DNA from 2 places in the Silvimonas soli genome. Region 1 is predicted to be linked to the other one. Evidence: riboswitches for the same ligand, from Rfam matches in the RefSeq annotation. Region 1 holds a riboswitch; the other holds the start of a gene.
What was found. Region 1 has a riboswitch for thiamine pyrophosphate ahead of thiC (phosphomethylpyrimidine synthase ThiC). Riboswitches for the same ligand answer to the same signal wherever they lie in the genome.
Positions count from the first base shown of each region.

Region 2: linked by a shared signal. The riboswitch ahead of thiM (hydroxyethylthiazole kinase) and the one ahead of thiC (phosphomethylpyrimidine synthase ThiC) in region 1 are both predicted to bind thiamine pyrophosphate.

Region 1 is NZ_CP106736.1:1,882,837-1,887,252, reverse strand. It holds gene N7220_RS08630 (mannose-1-phosphate guanylyltransferase/mannose-6-phosphate isomerase) at 1-212, opposite strand, end outside; gene thiC (phosphomethylpyrimidine synthase ThiC) at 565-2,481, opposite strand; TPP riboswitch at 2,538-2,634, opposite strand; gene N7220_RS08620 (protein-L-isoaspartate O-methyltransferase family protein) at 2,723-3,376, shown strand; gene N7220_RS08615 (rhodanese-like domain-containing protein) at 3,458-3,781, shown strand; gene rfbB (dTDP-glucose 4,6-dehydratase) at 3,939-4,416, shown strand, end outside.
Region 2 is NZ_CP106736.1:635,503-639,918, reverse strand. It holds gene N7220_RS02945 (LrgB family protein) at 1-365, shown strand, start outside; gene thiD (bifunctional hydroxymethylpyrimidine kinase/phosphomethylpyrimidine kinase) at 514-1,323, opposite strand; gene thiE (thiamine phosphate synthase) at 1,320-1,958, opposite strand; gene thiM (hydroxyethylthiazole kinase) at 1,955-2,764, opposite strand; TPP riboswitch at 2,835-2,931, opposite strand; gene N7220_RS02925 (LysR family transcriptional regulator) at 3,500-4,416, opposite strand, start outside.

The DNA.
Region 1 (4,416 bases):
CGCACTTGCTCCGCCACCAGAAAGCGCTGCTCTTCATGCGATATCAATAGCGGCGGATTAACCTCGGCAATGCCCTTTAAACGCTCCACAGTCTGTTGCAACAGGCTGTTTTTGCCGGTCAGCTTGAGGTATTGCTTGGGATACCCACCACGCGACATTGGCCACAGCCGCGAACCGCTACCACCACATAGAACGACTGGATAAACAGACATGGCTTGCTCCTGTTGGATATTGACGGCGCAAAATGGCATTGAAGTTTATTTACTATAGGAGACAAGTTTGTCCCTGTTGTTAGTAATTTTTGTGCAATGCAATACAAGGAGTCAAGCATTAACTTCACTGTTTATCTATAAGTAAACACTGATCCTTCTCAAAGAACTCCGCTGTGGCGTTGGAATATTTCAATATGGAAAGCATAAAGCTTACAAAAAATCACGACTAACGGAGCAATCCTGTAGTTGAAAGGCACTTCATGCCAGCTTGGCTGAGCGCGCAAAAAAAATGAGCGCCGCAGCGCTCATTTTGTGACTCACTCGTGGCCCGGTAGACGGGCCCGGACGTGGGTTATTCCTTGTGATAAACCTCGGCGCCGCGTTTTACGAACTCGATGGATTTGGCTTGCATACCCTTGTTCAGCGCTTCCGCTTCGTTGATGCCTTGCTGCGCTGCGTATTCGCGCACGTCCTGGGTGATCTTCATTGAGCAGAAGTGCGGACCACACATGGAACAGAAGTGCGCCAGTTTGGCACCTTCTTGTGGCAGCGTTTCATCGTGGAAAGAACGCGCTTTGTCCGGATCGAGACCCAGGTTGAATTGGTCTTCCCAGCGGAATTCAAAGCGTGCTTTGGACAAAGCATTGTCGCGAATCTGCGCGCCTGGGTGGCCCTTGGCCAGGTCTGCAGCGTGTGCAGCCAGCTTGTAGGTGATGATGCCTTCCTTGACATCATCTTTGTTCGGCAAGCCCAGGTGTTCCTTCGGTGTCACGTAACACAGCATCGCCGTGCCGTACCAGCCAATCTGCGCCGCACCGATGGCGGAAGTGATGTGGTCGTAGCCGGGGGCGATATCGGTGGTCAAAGGCCCCAGCGTGTAGAACGGCGCTTCGGAACAGTCTTGCAGTTCCAGGTCCATATTCTCTTTGATCAACTGCATCGGCACGTGGCCCGGGCCTTCGATCATCACCTGTACATCGTGCTGCCACGCAATCTGGGTCAGCTCGCCCAGCGTGCGCAATTCGCCCAACTGGGCTTCGTCGTTGGCATCCCAGATCGAACCTGGACGCAAGCCATCGCCCAGCGAGAAACTCACATCGTAGGCCTTCATGATTTCGCAGATGTCGGCGAAATGCGTGTAGAGGAAGTTCTCCTTGTGATGCGCCAGACACCACTTGGCCATGATCGAGCCGCCACGCGACACAATGCCGGTCATGCGGTTGGCGGTGAGCGGCACATAACGCAGCAATACGCCCGCGTGAATGGTGAAGTAATCCACACCTTGTTCGGCTTGCTCGATCAGCGTGTCGCGGAACAGTTCCCAAGTCAGGTCTTCGGCCTTGCCGTTAACCTTTTCCAGCGCCTGGTAGATTGGCACCGTGCCAATCGGCACCGGGCTGTTGCGCAGAATCCACTCCCGCGTTTCGTGGATATTCTTGCCGGTGGACAAATCCATGATGGTGTCCGCGCCCCAGCGGATACCCCAGGTCATCTTGTCGACTTCTTCATTGATGGACGAGGTGACGGCTGAGTTGCCGATGTTGCCGTTGATCTTCACCAGGAAATTGCGGCCAATGATCATTGGCTCGACTTCGGGGTGATTGATGTTGGCGGGGATAATCGCGCGGCCACGGGCGATTTCGTCACGTACAAACTCGGGGGTGATCTTGGCCGGGATGGACGCGCCAAAACTCTGGCCGGGATGCTGACGCAGCATCAGATCCGCCATGCGCTTGCCTTTGTCACCGCCGATATCCAGCAGGCTTTGCATATATTCTTCGCGGCGCATGTTTTCGCGGATCGCCACGTATTCCATTTCTGGCGTGATGACGCCTTGACGGGCGTAATGCATTTGCGACACGTTGGCGCCGTCTTTGGCCTTGCGTGGCTGGCGATGCAGCTCAAAGCGCAGTTCGTCCAGCGTCTTGTCGTCAGCACGCATGCGGCCAAAGTCGCTGGTCAGTTGATCCAGCAAGACTGTGTCATTGCGTTCCTCAATCCACGCGCCGCGCACACTGGGCAAGCCTTTGCGTACATCAATCGTTGCGGTTGGGTCCGTGTACAAGCCGGAACAGTCATACACGGTGATGGGTGGATTTTGCTCGCCGCCAAACGCGGTCGGCGTATCGTTCTGGCTGATCTCGCGCATGGGCACGCGCAGATCCGGGCGGCTGCCTTGGACATACACTTTGCGGGAATTGGGCAGCGGCTGGATGGCAGCTTCGTCCACATGGGCCTGGGCTGCAGTGAAATCTGCACGATTATTCATGGCGTCTTCCTTGTATGAAAAGGGCGCGGGGATGCGCAAAAGACGCCATGCCAGAGGGGACGGCGGCTTCGCTTCCCTACGCCGGTGTGAACCGGATCAGGTGCAAAGGGACTCTCTCATCCGCCAAATACAGCGGAACCCCTAGCGAAACTCTATGTGGCAAGGTACTAACTTTATGCGATAATCGCAAGTTAATTTGATAGTGCGCGCGCCGGTTTGCGGCCGAATTCAAGGTGAAAATATGGATTGGGAACATGCCCGTTACTTGCTGGTAGAACAGCAAATCCGTCCTTGGGACGTTCTGGATCAGAAGGTGCTGGATCGGGTTTTGACGGTCAAACGCGAAGACTTCGTGCCGGCCGACAAAAGGGCGCTGGCCTTTGTGGATTCCGAACTGCCTATCGGCCATGACGCAACCATGCTGGCACCGAAAGTCGAAGCCCGCTTCTTGCAAGAAGTAGAACTGCAGCCCGCCGACAAGGTGCTGATTGCTGGTGCTGGCACCGGCTATCTGATGGCGCTGGCAGCTGGTTTGGCCGCCAACGTGTACGGCATCGAAATCGAACCGGCCCTTGCCTCACAAGCGGAAGCCAATCTGGCCGCCGCAGGTGTGCGCAACGCTCGCGTTATCGTTGGCGACGCCGTGCATGGCCTGACTGAGCAAGCGCCGTTCGATGTAATCATCGCCACTGGCTCTTTTGCCTCTGTGCCTGCTACGCTGAAAGATCAACTGGCCGTAGGTGGTCGCCTGATCGCGATCGTCGGCGAATTGCCAATCATGAGCGCAACGCTGGTAAAACGCGTTGACCATGGCGCGTTCAGCGAAGAAAAGCTGTTTGAGTACAACCTGCCGCGCATGAAAAACGCACCGGTGGCACCGGCCTTCCACTTCTAAGGCCGGGTTGCTCGACAACGCAAGGGCGTGGCTGCGTGCCACGCCTTTTTTATGCAGTCACATGTATCTGGAAAGTAACAAATGCAGCAATTATCCGCGCGTGACCTCGCCGCCTGGCTGGCGGACGAAACCCGAACTAATCCGGTTTTGCTCGACGTGCGTGAGCCATGGGAATTTGCCATGTGCCACCTGGAAAACAGCCAGCCCCTGCCGATGAATGAAATCCCGTCGCGTTTTCAGGAGCTGGATGAAGATGCAGAGATGGTGGTGATCTGCCATCACGGTATGCGCAGCTATCAAGTCGGCGTATTTCTGGAGCGGCAAGGGTTTGGCCATGTTTATAACCTCGCGGGCGGGGTGGATGGCTGGGCGGGCGAGGTTGAGCCGGCGATGGCGCGTTATTGATATCGCTAAATAACCACAGATTGTTTTGAATTGTCAGATTCACAAGCGTATTGCTGGCGAGTTTTGTCAAAATATCTGATCATTTCTGGTTTTACGACAGAGCATGCGCACATGACGCTCTGTCGGTTTCTATCCATACCATGGACGCATTGAAATTATGATTCTGGTCACCGGCGGCGCCGGCTTTATCGGCGGTAATTTTGTTCTCGACTGGCTGGCTGAAAGCAACGAAGCCGTCATCAATCTCGACAAGCTCACTTATGCGGGCAATGCCGATACGCTCAAGTCCCTTGCGGGCGATGCTCGGCATGCGTTCGTGCATGGCGATATTGGTGATCGTGAACTGGTCGCTCGCCTGCTCGAAGAACATCGCCCGCGCGCGGTAGTGAATTTTGCGGCAGAGTCGCACGTTGATCGGTCAATCCACGGCCCAGGCGATTTTATCCAGACCAACGTTGTTGGCACTTTTAATTTGCTGGAATCGGTTCGTGCCTACTGGAGTGCATTGCCGGAAGCAGAGCGCGCAGCGTTCCGGTTCTTGCATGTGTCGACCGATGAGGTGTACGGCACGCTCAGCGCTGACGATCACCCGTTTCGTGAAACCAATGCCTACGAGCCGAATAGCCCCTACTCGG
Region 2 (4,416 bases), 1.2 Mb from region 1:
TGCTGGCGCGCTGGTTGGGCTTGTCGGTGATGCTGCAAAAAGGCCTGGCCGTGCGTTCAGTGACGACACCGTTTGCCATTGAAGCCGCGCGTTCAATTGGCGGCCCCGCGGACTTGGCAGCAGTGTTTGTGGTCATCACTGGCGTGCTGGGCATGGCGATTGGTGAAACCGTGCTGACCTGCCTGCCAATGGTGCGCAGCCGCCTTGCGCACGGTGCCATCTTTGGCGCCGCCGCCCATGGCGCCGGTACCGCCAAAGCCCGCCAGATTGGCGAAGTGCAGGGCGTAGTCTCCAGCCTGGTGATGATGATTGCCGGTTTGATCAGCGTGCTGGGCGCTCCGGTGATCGGCAAATTGTTTTTCTAGGCCCGCGTCCATAACGCAGTCTGGAAGCATCTCTGGCGCGTGATTTGTTTTCACCTACCACGCTGGGCATGAAATAAGCAGTCGTCAAATTGTTGATGCAGAGACTCCCGGCAGCAGAACCTGGTGCCGGGAGCCCGGTTGCCGCTGATTACCACCACGCGTGAAAGTGATGCACCGGGCCAATTCCGTGGCCGACATCCAGCCGGTCCGCTGCGATCAACGCTGCTTGCAACCATTCGCGTGCTGCTGCCACGGTCTGCGGCCAGTCCTGATGTTGCGGACGCAAAGCGGCCAGCGCGGCAGACAATGTGCAACCGGTGCCATGGGTGTTGCGGGTAGCGATGCGGATATTGGCAAAGCGCGTTTCGGACTGTGGCGTGATCAGCCAATCCGGGCTCTCGGCGCCACCCAGATGTCCCCCTTTCATCAGCACCGCTTTGGCACCGGCGGCGATCAGTGCATAACCTTGTGCGCGCATCTCATCTTCTGTGGTGGCGACCGGGGCGCCTAGCAACGCCGCGGCTTCTGGCAAGTTAGGCGTGATCAGCGAAGCCAGCGGCAACAACGCGTCGCGAATCGCCGACACAGCTTCGGCCACCAGCAACGGGTGCCCACCTTTGGCGATCATCACGGTGTCGAGCACGATGTGCGTCGGCTGATACTTTGCCAGGCTGGCCGCAACGGCATGGACGATCCCCGCATTGGCCAGCATGCCCAGTTTGACGGCATCGACCCGGATATCGCTGAACACGGCATCCAGTTGGGCTGTGACAAACTCGGGCGGCACTGGATGCACCGCATGCACACCTTGGGTGTTCTGCGCGGTCAGCGCGGTCAACACGCTCATGCCGTATGCGCCCAGCGCCGAGAAGGTTTTCAGATCTGCCTGGATGCCAGCGCCACCGCCAGAATCCGAACCGGCGATGGTGAGAGCGTGCGGGATCGTTGAGGGGCTCATGTTCGGGCTCCGGTAATTTCAATGAATAGATGGCCAGTCGCGCCAGCGATATCGGCTTGACCGCAAATGGCCGAAACCACGGCTACACCATCGGCCCCGGCGCGGATCAGTGGCGCTGCCGTGCCGTGCTTGATGCCGCCAATCGCCACCACCGGCAGTGGCTTGGCCCGCATAAGCTGGCTGAATTCATCCAGCCCGATCACCGGCGAGGCATCCAGTTTGGTGCCGGTGGGGTACACCGGACCCACGCCCAGATAATCCACCAGTCCTGCCGGTACATCGGCCATTTGCGCCGCATTGGAGGTGGATAGTCCGAGGATTTTATCCGGCCCGATCAATCGGCGTGTGGCGTCGGGTGGCAGATCGGCCTGGCCGATGTGCACGCCTGCGGCATCGACCGCGATTGCGACGTCGATATGGTCATTGATGATCAGCGGCACGCCAAGTGGGTCCAGCACGGCCTTGAGCGCAAATGCGGTTTCCAGCCACTGGCGTTTTTTCCAGTTGGGCGCGCGCAGTTGCACGATGGTGGCACCGTTCTCGGCGGCGATACGGGCGGTGTCCACCATGCCCTGCGGTCCGCCGCACAGGTCAGGGTCGAGCACTAGATAAAGCGATAAATCAAACGGTTTCACGCGGTCATCTCCCGCAGTTCGTTGGGGCTCAACAAATATAGCGTGTCGAGGAATGCCGCTTTGAACGAGCCTGGTCCATTACTAATGGCTTGTGCCCGCTGACCGCTAATCCCGGCCAGAGCGCACGCTGTCGCCACCGCGTTCAGGCGGTTGGGGGCTTGCGCAGTAAAGGCGGCGACCAACGCAGAAAGTGCGCAGCCGGTGCCGACCACTTGCGTCATTAGCGGATGGCCCCAGGGCGTAGCCCAGGTGCTGTTGCCATCGGTGATGTAATCAATTTCGCCAGTCACAGCCACGACGGCGCCGGTATCGCGGGCCAATTGCTGGGCTGCGGCCAACGCGGTGTTGGAACCCGCCGTGCTGTCTACGCCACGCCCACCGCTGCCCATCCCGGCCAGCGCGAGGATTTCCGAGGCATTACCGCGAATGGCTGCGGGCTTTTGCCGGATAAATTCACGGCAGGCATTGCTGCGATATTCGAGTGCGCCAACCGCCACCGGATCAAGCGTCCATGGCACGTTGGCCGCATTGGCTGCGGTGATGGCCTGCCGCATGGCCGCCAGTTGTGTGTCGCGCAAGGTGCCGACATTGATCAGCACTGCGCCCGCAATGCTGGCAAAAATACTGACTTCTTCCTGCGCCACAATCATGGCTGGCGCGGCACCGGCAGCCAGCAAAACATTGGCGGTGATTTCCTGTACCACTTCATTGGTCAGCACATGCACCAGCGGATGCGCGCTGCGAAAGCGTTCCAGTTCGTCGGCAATGATGGAAAACGGCAGGGTGGGGATTGCGAATGGTGACATTTATGTGGCTCCTTGGCAGCCCGGATTGATCCATCCATGTAATACGGATGGTCAGTGCAGGCGAGCAGCACAGGGCCACTTGGGACTTCCCTCCGCCAGCATTATCCGGATCAGGTAACGGGTATCTCTCAGCCTTTGCAACTGCAAAAGCACCCCGAGTCAGGGGAGGATTGTCCGCTGTTGGGGTGTTGTGGGCAACGTGGGTTTTGGCGGGATTTGAAGGGAGGCGACAATCCATTGTGGACTGGCTGATTTGGCTTCCGTTTCAAGTGTTGCTAGTGCCTGCGGCACGGGTGTGAAAGGCGTTTGATACCCGGCGGTGGCCGGGGGCACGTTACTTTTCTTTGCTTCGCCAAAGAAAAGTAACCAAAAGAAAGGCGACCCGGGACGCGAGCGTCCGACGGGGCCCGAAGTCAAAAGCCGAAACGAACAGTTTGTTTGCCAGCGTTCTTTGCGCGGCTCCGCCGTTCCCACGGTCGGCCGGAGCCTAAGTTCTCCGACTCTCGGTCGGTGTGATCGGCTGCTTTGTTTGCTTGGTAAAAGTCAAAAACATGAAGTTGCAGGGTGGATTGGGTTTAGCCAATCCGCCATTTGTGGGCCTAAACCCATGTAGCCCGGATGAAGCGTCAGCGGGAATCCGGGATTGCAATGAGTCATCGAACCGCTGGCGATTAAATTTGCCCACTGTTGCCCCCGGATTGCTACGCGAATCCTGGCTGCAAACGATCCCAAGGCTCAAATCCCCGATACCCGTGCCCGCCGGTTCTGTCCGGATGCCGCCACCCGCAGTTTAGGTGCCGGGTCCCAGCGCCAGGCTTGTTGCAATTGCTCACTCACAAACGCCACAAACTGTCGCACGCGCGGGGCCAGGTGTCGGCTGTGCAGGTATACCGCGTGCAATGGTGCGGAGGCGATGGCGTGTTCGGGGAGGACACGGATCAATTGGCCGCTGTCCAGATCGGCACCGACATCCCAGATTGATTTGAGGACGATCCCGGCGCCGCACAAGGCCAGTTCGTGCGCGGCTTCGCCGTGGTTGGTGACGATGTTGCCGTGCACTTTGATGCTCTCATCGTGAAACTGCCATTCGGTGACCAATTGCTCGCCAAACAGAATGCAGTCGTGTTGCACCAGTTCGGCCGGGGATTGCGGTAAGCCACGGCGGGCAATGTAATCGGGCGAGGCGCACAGTACGCGATAGTTGGGCGCCAACTCGCGGGCGAACAGGCTGGAGTCGGGCAGGCTGCCAAAGCGGATGGCTACATCCACTCCGCCTTCGACCAGATCGATCACCGCGTCGGTCAAGTCCAGCTGAACGCGTAGTTGCGGGTGGCGTGCCTGGAAGGTGGTGACCAGCGGCACCAGATGGCGGCGGCCAAAGGCGTTGGGCGCGTTGATGCGCAGCACGCCACTGACGCTGTCACGATGCAGCAAGAGTTGCGTTTCGGCTTCGCTGACTTCGGCCAGAATGCGCACGCAACTGGCGTAAAACAATTGGCCTTCTTCCGTCAGCGACTGCTGGCGCGTGGTGCGATTCAGCAAGCGCACGCCAAGTTGTTTCTCCAGCAATGCCAGCCGTTTGCTGACCACAGCCAGTGACACATCCAGTTCTCTGGCTGCGGCCGATTGACTGCCAGTGGCAACAACTTTGG